One region of the Enterobacter sp. MGH 24 genome, then DNA from elsewhere that is predicted to be linked to it. Evidence: predicted binding sites of a transcription regulator. Region 1 holds the regulator's gene; each other region holds the start of a gene.
What was found. The regulator PurR, encoded in region 1, represses purine synthesis genes. The targets are predictions, from matches to a motif close to CANGCAAACGTTTGCNTG.

Region 1 (6,765 bases):
TTTCGCGATATGGGAATGCTGAGCTGGAAGTGCGTGGTGGCAAGCGATCATCCGCTGGCGGCGATGGAAGGGCCGCTGAGCGATGACACGCTGCGCAACTGGCCGTCGCTGGTGCTGGAGGATACGTCCCGTTCATTGCCCAAGCGTATCACCTGGCTTCTGGACAACCAGCGGCGGGTGGTGGCCCCTGACTGGGAATCGTCGGCAACGTGCCTCAGTGCCGGGCTGTGCGTCGCGATGGTGCCCGTTCATTTTGCGCGTCCGCGCATCGATACCGGAGAATGGGTTGAACTGACGCTGGATAATCCGTTCCCGGATGCGGCCTGCTGCCTCACCTGGCAGCAAAATGATGTCTCGCCTGCGATGGCCTGGCTGCTGGATTATCTGGGAGACAGCGAAACGCTGAACCGGGAATGGTTACGGGGGCCAGCATAGCTGGCCCCCGTAAAGCGATTAACGACGGTAGTCGCGGAACGGACCATCCGCAACGGAACGGCGTTCGATAAGACGCGGGTGAACTTCAATGGACTGCGACTCTTCACGCTTGTTGACGATCCTGTCCATCAGCATATTGAAGGCCGTTTCGCCCAGCGAATCTTTCGGCTGGTGAATGGTGGTCAATGCTGGCGTGAAGAAACGCGCGTTACGCACGTTGTCATACCCGATCACGGAAATATCCTGCGGGACGCGCAGGCCCAGCTCGTCGGCGGCGCAGAGCGCGCCCATTGCCATGATGTCACCTCCGCAGAACACGGCGGTTGGACGGTGCGGCTGGGAGACAATCTGCTGCATCGCGCGGTATCCCGACTCCGGCTCAAAGTCGCCCTGCACAATCCAGTTTTCCGGCACGTTGATCAGCGCTTCTTCCATCGCTTTCATAAAACCAGCCAGACGGCCCGCGCCGGTGTTGCGCTCCAGCGGACCGGGGATCACGCCAATCTCTCGGTGACCGCGTTCGATCAGATAACGACCGGCCATATAGCCGCCTTCAAAGGCGTTGTCGATAACTGAATCGGTGAAGTCAGCGCGTGCTTCGCCCCAGTCCATCACTACCATCGGAATATGGCGATACTCTTCCAGCATGGACAGCACGGACTCCGGATACTCGGAACACATTACCAGCAGGCCATCAACGCGCTTTTGCGCCATCATTGACAGGTAGGCGCGCTGTTTTTCAATGCTGTTCCACGCGTTGCCCAGAATCAGGGTATAGCCTTTCTGGAAGCAGTTTTTCTCAACCGCTTCAATGATCTCGGCAAAATAGGCCGCTTCACTGCTGGTCGCCAGCAATCCAATGGACTTGGTGTGATTAACCTTGAGGCTACGCGCAACCGCACTTGGCGAATAGTGCAGCTCTTTGATTGCTGCCCAGACGGCATTGCGCGTCTCTTCCGCCACAAAGCGGGTTTTGTTAATTACATGTGATACGGTTGTAGTGGAAACGTTTGCGCGTTTTGCTACGTCTTTAATTGTTGCCATTAAATGTCACTCCAGACCATATCCTAAGCTCCTGAAAAACCTGAAGGTAAACGTTTGCCTTCTCTCACCCTTATCTCGCAATCTTGAATTGCGGCACGCCGGGAAAACGACACGGGACGTCAGGAGGGGGTCAATGGCCGGTACGCTAATAAATTTAGCGTGGAATTTTGTCCTATCTTGATGAAAAGGGGAAGAGGTAAAGTGGTTATCAGTATAAATCCAGGAAGATTTTTGATGTAATCTGTGCAAAAATGAGCAAGCTCACTTTTCGTGGGGGGATTAAAAGGAGAAAAATTGATGAGTACCGATCTGAAGTTTTCGTTGTTCACCACCATTGTTGTGCTGGCTCTGATTGTCGCGGCCGGTCTGACGGCTGCGCTGCACTGATTTACGCGGAGGGAGAGCCTTCTCCCCCCCGACTCCCCCGGATTGTTACTTCTCTGGCAAAAATCTTTTGCCATTTTGTTAACTTCTCATTTTTTGTGATTGATGTCATGCTTTCCACTTCTTTGTTCTGTGTCACCACATGACACGGCATCCGGAGTTGACGCATGAAAATCAATTTTCCCCTGCTGGCCCTGGCGATTGGCGCTTTTGGGATTGGCACCACTGAATTCTCCCCGATGGGGTTACTGCCTGTTATAGCCCGGGGCGTAGATGTCTCTATCCCTGCGGCAGGGATGTTAATTAGCGCCTATGCTATCGGCGTGATGGTCGGGGCGCCGCTGATGACGCTTCTGCTTTCGCACCGCGCGCGACGCAGTGCGCTGATTTTCCTGATGGCGATCTTCACCCTGGGCAACGTGCTTTCGGCCATTGCGCCGGACTACACCACATTGATGCTGTCCCGTATTCTGACCAGCCTTAACCACGGCGCGTTCTTTGGGCTGGGGTCGGTCGTGGCTGCCAGCGTGGTGCCAAAACATAAGCAGGCGAGCGCCGTGGCAACCATGTTTATGGGGCTAACGATTGCCAACATCGGCGGGGTCCCTGCGGCAACCTGGCTGGGAGAAGCGATCGGGTGGCGTATGTCCTTCCTGGCGACCGCCGGGCTGGGCGTGATTGCGATGGTAGCGCTGTTCTTCTCTCTGCCGAAAGGCAGCGCCGGAGAACGTCCGGAAGTGCGTAAAGAGCTGGCGGTGCTGATGCGCCCGCAGGTGCTTTCCGCGCTGCTTACCACCGTTCTCGGGGCAGGGGCGATGTTTACTCTCTACACCTACATTTCACCGGTATTGCATGACATCACCCACGCAACGCCTCTCTTTGTGACCGCGATGCTGGTGCTGATTGGCGTGGGCTTCTCGATTGGCAACTATCTCGGCGGGAAATTTGCCGACCGTTCCGTGAGCGGGACGCTGAAGGGCTTCTTAACCCTGCTGATTGTCATCATGGTTGCCATTCCGTGGCTGGCGCGTAATGAGTTCGGGGCCGCGATTGCGATGGTCGTCTGGGGTGCCGCGACCTTTGCCGTGGTGCCGCCATTGCAGATGCGCGTGATGCGCGTCGCGCATGAAGCGCCGGGACTTTCATCTTCCGTGAATATCGGTGCGTTTAACCTGGGTAATGCCCTGGGCGCCGCGGCCGGTGGGGCCGTGATTTCCGGTGGTCTGGGATACAGCTTTGTGCCGGTGATGGGGGCGATTATTGCCGCGCTCGGCCTGCTGCTGGTGATGATGTCGGGTCGTAAACAGCCTGAAGCAGCCTGCGCTGCGGAATAAACCAAAAACGCAGAAGGGCGAACCCTTCTGCGTGTCTCTTACGCGGCGAAGTTCTTCGCGACAAAGTCCCAGTTAACCAGTGCCCAGAAGTGCTCCAGGTAGTTCGGGCGCGCGTTGCGGTAATCAATGTAGTAAGCGTGTTCCCACACGTCCACGGTCATCAGCGGCTTAGCGCTGGTGGTCAGCGGGGTGCCCGCGTTAGAAGTGGACACGATAGCCAGTTTGCCATCCGCCTCTTTCACCAGCCACGTCCAGCCAGAACCGAAGTTCTTGATGGCGGCATCGGTAAATTTCGCTTTGAAATCTGCGAAGCTGCCAAATGCGGCGTTGATAGCGGTAGCCAGTTCACCGGCAGGTTCACCGCCGGCATTCGGTGCCAGGCAGTGCCAGTAGAAGGTGTGGTTCCACACCTGAGCGGCGTTGTTAAAGACGCCACCCTCAGAGCTGCGGACGATCTCTTCCAGCGTTTTGCCTTCGAAATCGGTGCCCTTGATCAGGTTGTTCAGGTTGGTGACGTACGTCTGGTGATGCTTGCCGTAATGATATTCCAGGGTTTCCGCAGAAATGTGCGGTGCCAGGGCGTCTTTTGCATACGGTAGTGCAGGTAATTCGAACGACATTGCTTCTCTCCTTATTGTATTTTGCGTTGCCAATAACCACACAGACAACATGGACAGGATAGCAAATTGAAAGGGTATGCAAAAGAGGAACTTACCCCGCCACGGATGTGGCAGGGCAGGGGTTAGCGAATGGTTTTCGGCGTCATCACGCGACGCGCGCCGACGTAGTGGCGTACCCAGTAGTCTTCGCTGAGAGAGGTGATCTGAATATCCTGGCCGCTACGCGGTGACTGGATGAATTTCCCGTTGCCGACATAGACGCCGACGTGGTCAGCCGTGCCGCGACCCTGAGTGCGGAAGAATACCAGATCGCCGTTTTCAAGCTCACCGCGGTCAACCGGTGAGGCATCGCGCAGGTGGTACATCTCATTGGCGGTGCGAGGAATGCGGAATTTGACCAGATCTTTATAGGCGTAATAGACGAGGCCGCTGCAGTCAAACCCGGTTCGCGGCGAGCTGCCCCCCCAGTGATAAGGTTTGCCAATCTGCCCCATCAGCTTGTTCATCGCGGTTTTTTGCGCTTTCTGTACACGCACTTTATGCACTTCCGCTATTTTCGTGACCTTCGTGCATTTCGCCTTGTGGCCTTTACGCGTGATGCATTTTTCAGTAACGAGGTTAGCGGCGGTTTGCGAAGCTTTACTTTTAGCGGAGTGGGCAGTGCGGGAAGGTTTTGTTTTCGTCTTGCTGGAAGCGGTCTGTTTCGTCTGAGCCGGTGTTTTTTTCTTGTCGTTCTTAGCGGTGGTTTTTTTCTTACGTTCTGTGGCTTTCACCAGATGGTTTTTTTGTACAGCAGAATGCCGCGCCTGCTGAGAGGCGTCTGCCACTGGCGTGAAAGTGAGTGAAGTAAACAGTAAAGCACAGAGCGTGATCGAGATTTTATTTATCCGCGCCACTGGGCAGTCCCCTGATAAATGCAGGTCATCAATAATACCCGCGTGTGATTTACAAAGCCCGTCGATTCTAATCTATAAAAACCCAGAAAGTTAATAGCATTTTTCAATCTACAATCCTGTTTCGTTAGCAAGTGCAAAAAAATTCATCGTTCTGTCGCACATTTGCCCACTCCCTAAGCAAAACCCTGACCGCCGCAGGGGTAAACACCATTTGCAATGCAACTTTCCGTGACTCGGGGTAGAATGTATAAACGTGACAAAAATGTTATTTTCCGATGCCAGTCTGACCCGCTACAATGTCAGACGAATGCCGTAACAGAAGTTAAAGGAAGCAAGACATGAGCACCACTATTGAAAAAATCCAGCGCCAGATCGCTGAAAACCCGATTCTGCTGTATATGAAAGGTTCTCCGAAGCTGCCAAGCTGCGGCTTCTCCGCACAAGCGGTTCAGGCGCTGTCAGCCTGTGGTGAGCGTTTTGCTTACGTTGATATCCTGCAGAACCCGGACATCCGCGCTGAGCTGCCTAAGTACGCTAACTGGCCGACTTTCCCGCAGCTGTGGGTTGACGGTGAACTGGTTGGCGGCTGCGATATCCTTATTGAAATGTATCAGCGCGGCGAACTGCAGCAGCTGATCAAAGAGACGGCGGCGAAGTACAAAACTGAAGAGCCGGACGCAGAGTAATTTTCTGCGCAAATAAAAAAGCGACCCGCTTAGTGTGGTCGCTTTTTTTTTGCCGGGTGGCGCTGCGCTTACCCGGCCTACGATTGGCGATCGGCTTCATCACCCATCGGCAGCGGCCAGCCGCCCAGACGCTTCCACCGGTTGACGATCTCACAGAACAGCTCTGCGGTGCGCTCGGTGTCGTATAAAGCGGAGTGCGCCTGCGTGCCGTCAAACTCAATTCCTGCGGTGATACAGGCCTTTGATAACACCGTTTGTCCCAGGGCCAGGCCGCTCAGTGCGGCGGTGTCGAAGGTCACAAAAGGATGGAAGGGGTTGCGTTTAAGCGCGGCGCGCTCGGCGGCGGCCATGGTAAAGCTGTGATCGAAAGTGGCGTTATGGGCCACCATGATGGCGCGGCTGCAGTTACTCTCTTTCATGCCTTTACGCACCATTTTAAAAATGGCGTGCAGCGCATCATATTCACTGACTGCACCACGCAGCGGGTTATGCGGATCGATACCGTTAAACGCCAGCGCTTCCGGCTGTAAGTTTGCCCCTTCAAAAGGTTCAACGTGGAAATGCAGCGTGGTGTCCGGTGTAAGCCAGCCCTGTTCATCCATCTTCAGCGTGATGGCGGCAATTTCAAGCAGCGCATCGGTTTTAGCGTTAAATCCGGCTGTTTCTACGTCTATAACAACGGGATAAAAACCACGAAAACGGTCGCACAGACCGCTAAATTGAGCGTTATCGGACATCAGGGTCTCTTACAAGGGGAAAAAGCAGAGCGCATTATGGCAAATTTTGGAGGGTGATGCAGTAAAACTACGGGCGCATGTTGCGCCCTGAGGGATCAGTTGCCCAGACCGCGACCCGCGTCTTTGGCTTCAATCAGCTCGATTTTGTAACCGTCCGGATCTTCCACGAACGCAATCACGGTGGTGCCGCCTTTTACCGGGCCCGCTTCGCGCGTAACGTTACCGCCGTTGCTGCGAATGCGCTCACACGCTTCAGCCGCGTTGTCCACTTCCAGCGCGATGTGGCCGTAGGCGGTGCCCAGCTCATAGCTGTCTACGCCCCAGTTGTAGGTCAGTTCGATCACCGCTTCATCCGTTTCAGGGCCGTAACCCACGAACGCCAGCGAGTATTTGTATTCCGGGTTTTCGCTGGTGCGCAGCAGCGTCATGCCCAGTACGTTAGTGTAGAAATCAATGGAACGTTGCAGATCGCCAACGCGCAGCATGGTGTGAAGTAGGCGCATAATTTCCTCATTAACCAATGGAATAGACTGTCTTTTTGAACAGAAACGATGTTTTAGTATAGCGGCGAAGTATCGCCGCTATCAATGAACAACGGCGAGATTACAGAGAAGGGTAGTCGGTGTAGC
Region 2 (6,765 bases), 3.2 Mb from region 1:
GCGCTGGACCGCTCGCTGTTTGAGATCGGTATCGACACGAGCCTGCCGGAGGAGATCCATCGTCTCTATCCCCGGCTGTTGCGCACCACGAAGGAAGCGCTGTTCGAGCTGGAAGCGGAGTTTGGGCTGCGTTTTTCTGATGAAGAGATGAGCCTTGTCGCGGTGATTTTCGGCGCCTGGCTGATGCAGGAGACCGATCTGCACGAAAAACAGGTGATCCTGCTGACGGGAGACGATAAGGCCAGCGAGGACCTGATTGAACAGCAGCTTCGCGAGCTGACGCTGCTGCCGCTCAATATTCGCTATCTGACGCTGCAGGCTTTCCAGAAAGAGGGGGCGCCGCGCGAAGCCGCGCTGGTTATCACCCCCTACCCTACAGTCCTGCCGCTGTTCTCGCCGCCGCTGATTCACGCCGTTGAGACATTGAACGCGCAGCAGCAAGAACATATTCGCATCATGCTGGAGTCATAGCGACGCGCGAGCGGCCACTTTAGGGCGAACAATGATTGCGGGTAAGGCGACCAGCGCCATCACCCAGAAGACGCCATGCCCCAGATGCTGGTAGAGGAACCCCGCAAAGACCGTCATGATCGCGATACTGCCCCCCATTGCGACCGCCGAATAGACGGCCTGCAGACGAATAACGTCTCCACCCTCGCGCGCTGCGATATAGCGCATGGCCGCCAGATGACACACGGTAAAGGTGCCGCAGTGAAGAATTTGCGCCACAATCAGCCACGGCAGATCGGTCGTCCAGCCCATAATGCCCCAGCGCGCCACGCCGCACACGGCGGAAAGCAGCAGCAGGTCTCGCGCGCCAAAGCGACGGAACAGTTTTTTGCTCAGGGCGAAGATAACGACTTCGGCCACCACGCCCAGCGACCACAGGTAGCCCACTGCGGAAGCAGAGTATCCCGCCCCCTGCCAGTAGATGGCGCTGAACCCATAGTACGCCGCATGCGCCCCCTGAAGCAGACAGACGCACGCCAGAAAACGCCAGCTTTGTGCTACCAGGCTCCGCCAGGCGGGCCAGCCTGCGCTCTCCTGATGACGGCTTTCCCCTTGAGGCATTATCGACGGTCGCAGCAGCATGCCCAGCAGCATTGAGGCAATACCGATGCTCAGCAGGGCGAGAATGGCGCGGTAATCGTAAAGGCTGACCAGTTTACCCACCAGCGCGGAGCCAATCACAAAGGCAATAGAGCCCCACAGGCGCACGCGACCGTAGTCCATGGTGATCTGCTTTTGCCAGGTGTTCGCCAGGGCATCCGTCAGCGGTACCAGCGGTGAGAAGAACAGGTTAAAGCCGACCATCACCACCATCAGCCAGGCAAACTGGTGGCTGACCCAGAAGCAGGCAACAAAGACCAGCGTCAGCAGAGCAAGAATGCGCACGGCCCCGATCAGCAAGGAGGGATCGCTGACGCGCGGGGCAATCAGCAGGCTGCCAAGGAAACGCGCCACCAGCCCGGCCCCCAGCAGGACACCGATGGTCTCGGGAGTCAGGCCGATACCCTTGAGCCAGACGCTCCAGAAGGGCAGAAAAATACCGTAGCTAAAGAAATAGGTAAAATAACTGAGCGCCAGCCAGCGCGTGGAATGCAAGACCATGAATCCCTCCCGAAATCGAGGCCATAGTCTGGCGAGAATATAAAAATTAAGCAAGTCGATAGCGTGCTATAAATTAACGAAAAATTAACATCTTGTGCAGTCGTCTGGCTTATGGCAGGGAATGAAAATATGTATTACGTTTAAATTACTCCACTTGCAGAGGTTTTTCTGCCATGAACTCACTACGTTATTTCGATTTCGGTCAGTCACGTCACCTGCTGCTGCTGATTGGCCGCATCGCGCTTGTCGTGCTGTTTATTATCTTTGGTTATCCAAAACTGACGGGGTTTAGCGGCACCGTACAATATATGACGTCGCTGGGCACGCCGATGCCCATGCTGGCGGCCATCATTGCGGTGGTGATGGAAGTGCCTGCCGCCATCCTGATCGTCCTGGGCTTTTTCACCCGTCCTCTCGCGGTACTGTTTGTTTTCTATACCCTCGGAACGGCGGTGATTGGACACCACTACTGGGATATGACAGGTGATGCGGTCGTACCGAATATGATTAACTTCTACAAGAATATCAGTATTGCTGGCGCCTTTATTTTGCTGGCCATTGTTGGTCCGGGCGCGATTTCCCTTGACCGGCGTTAAGCCATAAAAAAAGGCCGCAAGCGCGGCCTTTTTTATTTCTGCAAAGCAGAGGAATTATGCGTATACCGGGAAGCGTGCGCAGATATCCAGAACTTTACCTTTGACGCGCTCGATTACCGCTTCGTCATTGATGTTGTCCAGAACGTCACACATCCAGCCAGCCAGCTCTTTCACTTCCGCTTCTTTGAAACCGCGGCGCGTCACGGCCGGAGAACCGATACGGATACCGGAGGTCACGAACGGGCTCTTCGGATCGTTTGGCACGCTGTTTTTGTTCACGGTGATGTTGGCGCGGCCCAGGGCAGCGTCAGCTTCTTTACCGGTCAGGTTCTTATCAACCAGATCCAGCAGGAACAGGTGGTTTTCAGTACCGCCGGATACCACTTTGTAGCCACGGTTCAGGAACACTTCCACCATCGCTTTGGCGTTCTTAGCAACCTGCTGCTGATAAACCTTGAACTCTGGCTCCATCGCTTCTTTCAGCGCGACCGCTTTTGCCGCGATAACGTGCATCAGCGGGCCGCCCTGCGCGCTTGGGAACACCGCGGAGTTCAGTTTTTTGTACAGCTCTTCGTCACCGCCTTTCGCCAGGATCAGGCCACCGCGTGGACCCGCCAGGGTTTTGTGGGTGGTGGTGGTCACAACGTGAGCGTGTGGCACCGGGTTCGGGTAAACGCCAGCGGCAATCAGGCCCGCAACGTGCGCCATGTCGACGAACAGGTAAGCACCGATGCTGTCCGCGATTTCACGCATTTTTGCCCAGTCAACCACGCCGGAGTAAGCCGAGAAGCCGCCGATGATCATCTTCGGTTTGTGCTCTTTAGCCTGCTTCGCCATATCTTCGTAGTCAATTTTGCCGGACTCATCAATACCGTAAGGGATGATGTTATACAGTTTGCCGGAGAAGTTAACCGGGGAGCCGTGAGTCAGGTGGCCGCCCTGCGCCAGGTTCATACCCAGAACGGTATCGCCCGGCTGCAGCAGCGCGGTGTAGACCGCGAAGTTAGCCTGAGAGCCAGAGTGCGGCTGCACGTTTGCGTAGTCAGCGCCAAAGAGTTCTTTCGCACGGTCGATAGCCAGCTGCTCAACGATATCAACGTACTCGCAACCGCCGTAGTAGCGTTTGCCCGGATAACCTTCAGCATATTTGTTGGTCAGCTGAGAACCCTGCGCCTGCATCACGCGCGGGCTGGTGTAGTTTTCGGAGGCGATCAGTTCGATGTGCTCTTCCTGACGTACTTTTTCCTGCTCCATAGCCTGCCACAGTTCGGCATCATAATCGGCAATGTTCATTTCACGCTTTAACATCCGCATCTCCTGACTCAGCTAACAAGTAAATTTTGGCCTGAAAAGGCAGTCCTGTTGGACGACGGGCAACAGTATAACTGATTAGTTCTGTGATAACAGGTCTTGACAAACGATTTTACGCAAACGTTTTCCTACGCGCCACGCAAGGGTTTGAGGAATAAAGCTCTCGCCATTTCCAGCGGATTTCTTTTCAGGTTTGTGATGCATATTTTTCATCTTGCAAAGAACCATTTACAACGCATGGGTATTTTTTATAAGATGCATTTAAAATACATTATTAAAGTCACATCAGAAGGATGCGCTCATGCTCGACGCTCAAACCATCGCTACCGTTAAAGCCACCATTCCCCTGCTGGTGCAAACCGGCCCTAAACTCACCGCCCATTTCTACGATCGCATGTTCACGCACAACCCGGAGCTCAAAGAAATTTTCAACATGAGCAACCAGCGTAACGGCGATCAGCGTGAAGCGCTGTTCAACGCCATCGCGGCCTACGCCAGCAATATTGAAAACCTGGCTGCACTGCTGCCCGCGGTGGAAAAAATCGCTCAGAAACATACCAGCTTCCAGATCCAACCCGAGCAGTACAACATTGTGGGTGGCCACCTGCTGGCAACGCTGGACGAGATGTTCAGCCCGGGCCAGGAGGTGCTGGACGCGTGGGGTAAAGCCTACGGCGTGCTGGCAAACGTGTTTATCACCCGTGAAGCCCAGATCTACAGCGAAAACGCCAGCAAGAACGGCGGCTGGGAAGGCACGCGCACCTTCCGCATCGTTGAGAAAACGCCGCGCAGCGCGCTGATTACCAGCTTTGAATTCGAGCCAGTGGACGGACAGCCGGTTGCCGATTACCAGCCGGGCCAGTATCTGGGCGTGTGGCTGAAACCTGAAGGTTTCCCGCACCAGGAGATCCGCCAGTATTCTCTTACCCGCAAGCCAAACGGCAAAGGCTATCGCATTGCGGTGAAGCGTGAGGACGGCGGTCAGGTTTCCAACTGGCTACACAACGAAGCCAACGTGGGCGACGTGGTCCATCTGGCCGCGCCGGCGGGCGATTTCTTCATGGCCGTAGAAGCGAATATCCCGGTTACGCTGATCTCTGCGGGCGTCGGCCAAACGCCAATGCTGGCGATGCTCGATACCCTGGCGAAAGCAAACCACGATGCGCAGGTCAACTGGTTCCACGCTGCGGAAAACGGTGACGTGCACGCCTTTGCGGATGAAGTGAAAACGCTCGGGGCGTCCCTGCCGCGCTTCACCGCGCATACCTGGTATCGCCTGCCGACGGACGCAGACCGCGCAGCCGCACGGTTTGACAGCGAAGGTCTGATGAATTTAAGCCAGATGGAAGGAGCGTTTAGCGCGCCGGACATGCAGTTCTACGTCTGTGGTCCGGTGGCGTTTATGCAGTATGCCGCGCAGCAGCTGGTGGCGCTGGGTGTGAACAAAGACAACATTCATTACGAATGTTTCGGGCCGCATAAGGTGCTGTAATGAAAAAGCCCCTCGAACGAGGGGCTTTTTTTCGCCGGATGGCGGCTGCGAAATCTAATTAAATCGCGGCGTCATCTTCTTCGCCGGTACGGATACGAATCACGCGCGCCACGTCGAAGACGAAGATTTTACCGTCGCCGATTTTGCCCGTCTGCGCGGTGCGGATAATGGTATCCACGCACGTATCGACGATATCGTCGCTGACCACGATTTCAATTTTTACTTTCGGCAGAAAGTCGACCATGTACTCTGCGCCACGGTAAAGCTCGGTGTGGCCCTTCTGACGACCAAAACCTTTCACTTCCGTCACGGTCATCCCGGTGATGCCGACTTCCGCCAGCGCTTCACGCACATCATCCAGTTTGAAAGGTTTAATAATCGCATCAATCTTTTTCATGGTGGGTCCTTAAACTCTTGCCTGTAAGCTGCCTCGTAATCGATTGCTCACAGTATCATATTCAGGCAAATTTTGCGGTACTACTCTTTAAAATCGTTCGCTTCAAGCTCATGGCGCGACAGCAGCTTATAGAACTCGGTACGGTTGCGTCCGGCCATGCGCGCCGCGTGGGTCACATTGCCTTTGGTGATCTGCAATAGCTTGCGCAGATAGTTCAGCTCGAATTGATTCCGCGCTTCGGCAAACGTCGGCAGGGCCGTGTTTTCCCCTTCCAGCGCCTGCTCCACCAGCGCATCGCTTATAACCGGTGAAGAGGTCAGCGCCACGCACTGCTCAATCACGTTCACCAGCTGACGCACGTTACCCGGCCAGCCTGCGGCCATCAGCCGCTTCATCGCGTCGGTGGAAAACGCGCGCACGAACGGTTTATGACGATCGGCCGCCTGGCGCAAAAGGTGGTTCGCCAGCAGCGGAATGTCTTCCGCACGTTCCGCCAGCGCCGGGATCTTCAGGTTCACCACGTTCAGACGGTAGTAGAGATCTTCGCGAAACTCGTTGCGGGCCATCACTTTTGGCAGGTCGCGGTGCGTTGCCGAAATAATACGCACGTTAATATCAATATCGCGGTTGCTGCCCAGCGGGCGGACTTTTCGCTCCTGCAGCACGCGCAGCAGTTTGACCTGTAGCGGCGCGGGCATATCGCCAATCTCGTCCAGGAACAGGGTGCCGCCTTCCGCAGCCTGGAACAGCCCTTCCCGGCTGCTCACCGCGCCGGTGAATGCGCCGCGGGCGTGACCAAACAGTTCAGATTCAAGCAGCTGTTCCGGAAGCGCACCGCAGTTAATGGCGATAAAGGCGTTTTTACTGCGCGGGCTGGCGTTATGGATCGCCTGCGCCAGGATCTCTTTCCCGGTTCCGCTCTGGCCGTTGATGAGCACGCTGACGTCGGACTGCGCCACCATCCGGGCCTGTTCAAGCAGACGCAGCATAATGGGACTGCGGGTGACGATGGACTCCCGCCACGCTTCATCCCCCGCCGGGGCGGCATGTTCCAGCGCGCTGTCGATAGCCTTATACAACGCGTCTTTGTCCACCGGCTTGGTCAGGAAGCTGAATACCCCCTGCTGGGTTGCGGCAACCGCATCCGGGATCGACCCGTGCGCCGTCAGGATAATCACGGGCATACCCGGCTGTTGCTTCTGGATCTCCGCAAACAGCTGCAGGCCATCCATTTCGTCCATCCGCAGGTCGCTTATCACCAGATCGATTTTCTCGCGGCTGAGGATCTTCAGCCCCTCCAGCCCGCTTTCAGCGGTCACGACGCTGTAGCCTTCACTCACCAGACGCATCCCCAGCAG
Region 3 (6,765 bases), 2.9 Mb from region 1:
CCCTGATGTGAAGATACAAGCCCTTTTCTGGTATCACCAGGGTCCAAAGTGGTAGCATATCATGAAACTTCCCCCCTTTGATGACGAATGCTCATGTCTATACAGAACGAAATGCCTGGTTACAAGGATTTAAACCAGTTACTGAACCAGCAGGGAATCGGTTTAACCCCTGCCGAAATGCACGGTCTGATCAGTGGCATGCTGTGCGGCGGAAACAGCGACAGCTCATGGCAGCCGCTGATCCACGACCTCACGAATGAAGGGCTGGCGTTTGGTCACGAGCTGGCGGAAGCGCTGCGTAAAATGCACGCCGCAACCAGCGATTCGCTGGAAGACGATGGCTTCCTTTTTCAGCTTTATCTGCCTGAAGGCGACGACGTCAGCGTGTTCGATCGCGCCGATGCGCTGGCCGGGTGGGTAAACCACTATCTGCTGGGGCTGGGCGTGACGCAGCCTAAACTGGATAAAGTGACCGGCGAAGCGGGTGAAGCAATCGACGACCTGCGCAACATTGCCCAGCTCGGCTACGATGAAGACGAAGATCAGGAAGAGCTGGAAATGTCTCTCGAAGAGATCATCGAGTACGTGCGCGTGGCGGCACTGCTGTGCCACGACAACTTCACGCGCTCACAGCCGACCGCGCCGGAAGTCCGCAAGCCAACCTTACATTAAGAAAAATAACGCACAGGAGGGTGTCATGGTTATCTCGAGTCAAGAGTATTCCCGCCGCCGTCAGGCACTGCTGGCAACAATGCAGCCGGGCAGCGCCGCGCTGATTTTTGCTGCGCCCGAAGTTACGCGCAGCGCCGACAGCGAATATCCCTATCGCCAGAGCAGCGATTTCTGGTACTTCACCGGCTTTAACGAGCCGGAAGCGGTGCTGGTGCTGATTAAGAGCAATGACACCCACAACCACAGCGTGATGTTCAACCGCGTGCGCGATCTGACGGCTGAAATCTGGTTTGGCCGCCGCTTAGGGCAGGAGGCCGCACCGGAAAAGCTGGGCGTTGACCGCGCGCTGGCGTTTAGCGAAATCAACCAGCAGCTCTATCAATTGCTTAACGGCCTCGACGTGCTCTATCACGCGCAGGGCGAATATGCTTACGCCGATGAGATTGTTTTCACCGCGCTGGATAAGCTGCGCAAAGGCTCGCGGCAGAACCTGTCCGCACCGGCCACGCTGACGGACTGGCGCCCTGTGGTCCATGAGTTGCGCCTGTTCAAGTCTGAAGAAGAGCTGAATTTGATGCGCCGCGCGGGTGAAATTAGCGCCCTGGCGCACACTCGCGCGATGGAGAAATGCCGTCCCGGGATGTTCGAATACCAGCTGGAAGGCGAAATTCACTACGAATTTAACCGTCACGGCGCGCGTTATCCTTCCTACAACACCATCGTTGGCGGCGGGGAAAACGGCTGCATTCTGCACTACACCGAAAACGAAAGCGCGCTGCGCGACGGCGATCTGGTGCTTATTGACGCCGGTTGCGAATATCAGTGCTACGCGGGGGATATCACCCGTACCTTCCCGGTGAACGGTAAATTCTCACCGGCACAGCGCGCGATTTACGACATCGTTCTCGAGTCGCTTGAGACGGCGCTCAGGCTGTATCGTCCCGGAACGTCCATGCAGGAAGTGACCGGCGAAGTGGTGCGCATCATGATTACCGGTCTGGTCAGGCTCGGGATCCTGAAAGGGGATGTTGATGCCCTGATTGCTGAGAATGCGCATCGACCGTATTTCATGCACGGCCTGAGCCACTGGCTGGGGCTGGATGTACATGACGTTGGCGCGTACGGCACCGACCGTTCGCGCGTGCTGGAGCCGGGCATGGTGTTAACCGTGGAGCCGGGGCTGTATATCGCGCCGGATGCCGACGTGCCTGAAGAGTACCGCGGGATTGGCATTCGTATTGAAGATGACATCGTTATTACCGAAACCGGTAACGAAAACCTGACCGCGAGCGTTGTGAAAAACGCTGACGATATCGAGGCGCTGATGGCAGCGGCACGCGTATGAGCGTGATTATCGTTGGCGGCGGCATGACCGGGGCCACGCTGGCGCTGGCCATCTCGCAATTGACGAAAGGCCAGCTTCCGGTGCACCTGGTGGAAGCCGTTGCGCCGCAGGCAAAGAATCATCCCGGTTTTGATTCCCGCGCCATTGCCCTGGCACAGGGTACCTGCCAGCAGCTGTCCCGTATTGGCATCTGGCAGGCGATCGCCGACTGCGCCACGGCAATTAACACCGTTCACGTCAGCGATCGCGGCCATGCTGGCTTTGTCACGCTGGACGCGCAGGATTACCGTATCGACGCGCTGGGTCAGGTTGTTGAGCTGCACGACGTCGGATTGCGACTGTTCCGCCTGCTTCAGGACGCGCCGGGCGTTACGCTGCATTGTCCGGCGCGCGTGGCAAGCGTAAGCCGCAGTGAGGCGTCGGTCAGCGTGACGCTGGAAAACGGCACCGTCCTTGAAGGCCAGCTTCTGGTCGCCGCGGACGGCTCGCGCTCGGCGCTCGGCACGCAGTGCGGCGTCGAGTGGCGTCAGCAGCCTTACGGGCAGGTTGCGGTCATTGCGAATGTCGCGACCGCAGCTGAACACAGCGGCCGGGCGTTTGAGCGTTTTACGCAGTACGGCCCGCTGGCGATGCTGCCGATGTCGGACGGGCGCTGTTCCCTGGTCTGGTGTCATCCGCAGGATAAGGCTGAAGAGGTTAAAGCCTGGTCAGACGAACGTTTTTGTACCGAGCTGCAAAAAGCTTTTGGCTGGCGGCTGGGGCGTATTACCCATGCGGGGAAACGTGCGGTCTACCCGCTGTCGTTAACCACCGCATCGCAGTCTGTTTCTCACCGCGTGGCGCTGGTCGGCAACGCCGCGCAGACATTACATCCGATTGCCGGACAAGGATTCAACCTTGGACTGCGGGATGTCATGAGCCTGGCGGAATCGCTGGCGCTGGCATGGAGTGAGCAAAAAGATTGCGGCGCGTATTCGGTGCTAAGCCATTACCAGAAGCGCCGCCAGGTGGATAAAGAGGCGACAATCGGCGTCACCGACGGCTTAGTCCATCTCTTTGCCAATCGTTGGGCACCGCTGGTTGCAGGCCGCAACCTCGGGCTAATGGCGATGGAATTATTCATTCCGGCACGTGACGTGCTGGCGCAGCGGACCCTGGGTTGGGTCGCGCGTTAAGGAGTTATCACCGTGCAAAATGTTGATGTCGCCATCGTTGGCGGCGGTATGGTCGGACTGGCGCTGGCCTGTGGTTTACAGGGCAGCGGCCTGCGCGTGGCGGTGCTGGAGCAAAAGCAGCCTCAGCCCGTTGCACCAGATGCTCCGCCGGAACTCCGCGTCTCGGCGATCAATGCCGCCAGCGAGAAATTGCTGACGCACCTTGGCGTCTGGGCAGATATTGTGGCGCAGCGCGCCAGCTGCTATCACGGCATGGAAGTGTGGGATAAAGACAGCTTTGGTCATATTGCTTTTGATGATGAAAGCATGGGCTATAGCCATCTGGGTCACATCATCGAAAACGCGGTGATCCACCACGCGCTGTGGCAGAAAGCGCAGCAGTGCAGCGACGTAACGCTGGTTGCGCCCGCGCAGATCCAGCAGGTGGCGTGGGGGGAAAACGAGGCGTTTATCACCCTGCAAAGCGGCGACATGCTGACCGCGCGTCTGGTGGTCGGTGCTGACGGTGCCAACTCCTGGCTGCGCAACAAAGCCGATATCCCGCTGACCTTCTGGGATTACCGCCATCATGCTCTGGTCGCGACGATCCGTACCGAGGAGCCGCACGGCGGCGTGGCGCGGCAGATTTTCCACAACGACGGCATTCTGGCGTTCCTGCCGCTTGCCGATCCGCACCTGTGCTCTATCGTCTGGTCACTGGTGCCGGAAAAAGCGCAGCTGATGCAGGCGGCGACGCCGGATGCCTTTAACCAGGCGCTGTGCGTGGCGTTTGATAACCGCCTTGGCTTGTGCACGCTTGAAAGCGAGCGACAGGTGTTCCCATTAACCGGCCGCTACGCGCGTCAGTTTGCCGCGCACCGTCTGGCGCTGGTGGGAGATGCGGCCCATACCATTCATCCGCTGGCCGGGCAGGGTGTTAACCTTGGCTTTATGGACGCGGCGGAGCTGGTTGAGGAACTGCGTCGCCTGCATCGCGAAGGCAAAGATATCGGTCAGCATCTCTACCTGCGTCGCTACGAGCGCAGCCGCAAGCACAGTGCGGCGATGATGCTGGCGGGCATGCAGGGCTTCCGCGAGCTGTTTGCCGGAGCCAATCCGGCGAAAAAACTGCTGCGCGATATCGGACTCAAGCTTGCTGACACCCTTCCGGGTGTTAAACCTCAACTCCTCCGTCAGGCGATGGGTCTTAACGACCTGCCGGACTGGCTACGTTAATTTAGACCCCTGTCACACTTTATTTTCCCGGCCTCTGCGCCGGGGAAATTCCCTCGTTTGAAATATTCTAATTTCACCTCATTTTTCGCATTAGATAATCTAATGTCACGTTTTTGTCGTTACGGAAATTCGGCCCGTTTTTCCGCACGAAATATCACCATGTGCTAAATCCTGTTAGATCATTGTTAATTTTGTGCGGGGTTAATCGCATTTTTCCAGTGAATAACTCTGTAGGCTTTTCAGCGTTTTTTGGTCATAAGCTAATGTGATGACCCGTTTTGCCTTATGGTTAACCGCCGGTTTCGGTGGTAAGTTCAGGTAAAAGAGAACGTTTGCGTCGGCACTCGGGAACGAGGCCGATACCGGGTTTCACGGTGAATTTTTCAACGAGGACAAGATGGCTCAACAGACTCCTTTGTACGAACAACACGTGTTATGCGGCGCCCGCATGGTGGACTTCCATGGCTGGATGATGCCGCTGCACTACGGCTCGCAGATTGATGAGCACCACGCGGTGCGCACCGATGCCGGTATGTTCGACGTGTCCCACATGACGATTGTCGATCTGCGCGGTAGCCGCACCCGGGAGTTTTTGCGTTATCTGCTGGCAAATGACGTCGCCAAACTGAAGACGCCGGGTAAAGCGCTCTATACCGGCATGCTGAATGCCTCGGGCGGCGTGATTGATGACCTTATCGTCTATTACTTCACTGAAGATTTCTTCCGCCTCGTTGTAAACTCCGCCACCCGCGAAAAAGACCTCTCCTGGATCACTCAACACGCCGAACCTTACGCCATTGACATCACCGTCCGTGACGACCTGTCGCTGATCGCCGTGCAGGGGCCGAACGCACAGGCGAAAGCCGCGTCTCTGTTTAACGACGAGCAGCGCAAAGCCACCGAGGGCATGAAGCCGTTCTTCGGCGTGCAGGCGGGGGATCTGTTTATCGCCACCACCGGCTACACCGGTGAAGCGGGCTACGAAATTGCGATGCCGAACGAGAAGGCCGCTGATTTCTGGCGCGCGCTGGTGGAAGCGGGCGTGAAGCCTGCGGGTCTGGGCGCGCGCGATACGCTGCGTCTGGAAGCGGGGATGAACCTCTACGGTCAGGAGATGGACGAAGGCGTCTCTCCGCTGGCCGCCAACATGGGCTGGACCATCGCGTGGGAACCGGCTGACCGTGACTTTATTGGCCGTGAAGCGCTGGAGATGCAGCGCGAGAAGGGCACTGAACAACTGGTGGGTCTGGTGATGACGGAAAAAGGTGTGCTGCGCGGCGAACTGCCGGTGCGCTTCACCGATGCCGACGGCAATCATCGCGAAGGCGTGATCACCAGCGGTACCTTCTCCCCAACGCTGGGCTACAGTATTGCACTGGCACGCGTGCCGGCGGGTATTGGCGAAACGGCGGTGGTGCAAATCCGCAACCGCGAAATGCCGGTCAACGTAACCAAACCGATTTTTGTTCGCGCCGGTAAGCCGGTCGCCTAATCATTTTTATCAGGAGAACTTCAATGAGCAATGTGCCAGCAGAACTGAAATACAGCAAAGAACACGAGTGGCTGCGCAAAGAGGCGGACGGCACTTACACCGTAGGGATCACCGAGCACGCGCAAGAGCTGCTGGGCGACATGGTGTTTGTTGACCTGCCTGACGTGGGCACGACCGTTAGCGCGGGCGACGACTGCGCCGTGGCGGAGTCCGTTAAGGCGGCTTCTGACATTTATGCCCCGGTAAGCGGCGAAATCGTTGCCGTCAACGACGCGCTGAGCGATTCGCCAGAGCTGGTGAACAGCGAGCCTTATGAAGGCGGCTGGATCTTCAAGATCAAAGCCAGCGACGAATCTCAGGTTGCCGCGCTGCTGGATGCGACCGCGTACGAAGCACTACTGGAAGACGAATAACGTTGTGCCGGATGGCGCTGCGCTTATCCGGCCTACAGATCTACGTAGGCCCGGTAAGCGTTAGCGCCACCGGGCAACAGCGTTACAGATAATTACGATTCACTGCACGTTTCAGGAACCATCGCTCATGACACAGACTTTAAGCCAGCTTGAAAACCGTGGCGCCTTCATTGAACGTCACATTGGGCCGGATGCTCAGCAACAGCAGGAGATGCTGAAGACAGTTGGCGCGGATTCATTAAACGCACTGATCGGCCAGATTGTGCCAAAAGACATCCAGCTTGCCACGCCGCCTCAGGTGGGGGAAGCCACTACGGAATTCGCCGCGCTGGCGGAGCTGAAGGCTATCGCAGGCCTGAACAAGCGCTATAAGTCTTACATTGGCATGGGCTACACCAACGTGCAGTTGCCGCCGGTTATCCTGCGCAACATGCTGGAAAACCCGGGCTGGTA

Region 2: the regulator PurR is predicted to act here: its motif matches at 3,632-3,649, upstream of glyA (serine hydroxymethyltransferase).
Region 3: the regulator PurR is predicted to act here: its motif matches at 4,729-4,746, upstream of gcvT (glycine cleavage system aminomethyltransferase GcvT).

What each region holds. Positions count from the first base shown of each region.
Region 1 covers NZ_KI535657.1:3,423,581-3,430,345, forward strand. Annotated here, with positions in the region: gene punR (DNA-binding transcriptional activator PunR) at 1-435, shown strand, start outside; gene purR (HTH-type transcriptional repressor PurR) at 454-1,479, opposite strand; gene L370_RS23475 (cytochrome bd-I oxidase subunit CydH) at 1,777-1,866, shown strand; gene L370_RS05820 (MFS transporter) at 2,031-3,197, shown strand; gene sodB (superoxide dismutase [Fe]) at 3,236-3,817, opposite strand; gene L370_RS05810 (C40 family peptidase) at 3,940-4,713, opposite strand; gene grxD (monothiol glutaredoxin 4) at 5,052-5,399, shown strand; gene rnt (ribonuclease T) at 5,477-6,136, opposite strand; gene gloA (lactoylglutathione lyase) at 6,232-6,639, opposite strand; gene L370_RS05790 (alkene reductase) at 6,740-6,765, opposite strand, start outside.
Region 2 covers NZ_KI535657.1:178,332-185,096, forward strand. Annotated here, with positions in the region: gene csiE (stationary phase inducible protein CsiE) at 1-471, shown strand, start outside; gene L370_RS20905 (3-phenylpropionate MFS transporter) at 466-1,611, opposite strand; gene L370_RS20900 (DoxX family protein) at 1,785-2,207, shown strand; gene glyA (serine hydroxymethyltransferase) at 2,262-3,515, opposite strand; gene hmpA (NO-inducible flavohemoprotein) at 3,820-5,010, shown strand; gene glnB (nitrogen regulatory protein P-II) at 5,069-5,407, opposite strand; gene glrR (two-component system response regulator GlrR) at 5,488-6,765, opposite strand, start outside.
Region 3 covers NZ_KI535657.1:530,496-537,260, reverse strand. Annotated here, with positions in the region: gene L370_RS19220 (YecA/YgfB family protein) at 94-672, shown strand; gene pepP (Xaa-Pro aminopeptidase) at 704-2,017, shown strand; gene ubiH (2-octaprenyl-6-methoxyphenyl hydroxylase) at 2,014-3,192, shown strand; gene ubiI (FAD-dependent 2-octaprenylphenol hydroxylase) at 3,205-4,407, shown strand; gene gcvT (glycine cleavage system aminomethyltransferase GcvT) at 4,805-5,899, shown strand; gene gcvH (glycine cleavage system protein GcvH) at 5,923-6,312, shown strand; gene gcvP (aminomethyl-transferring glycine dehydrogenase) at 6,440-6,765, shown strand, end outside.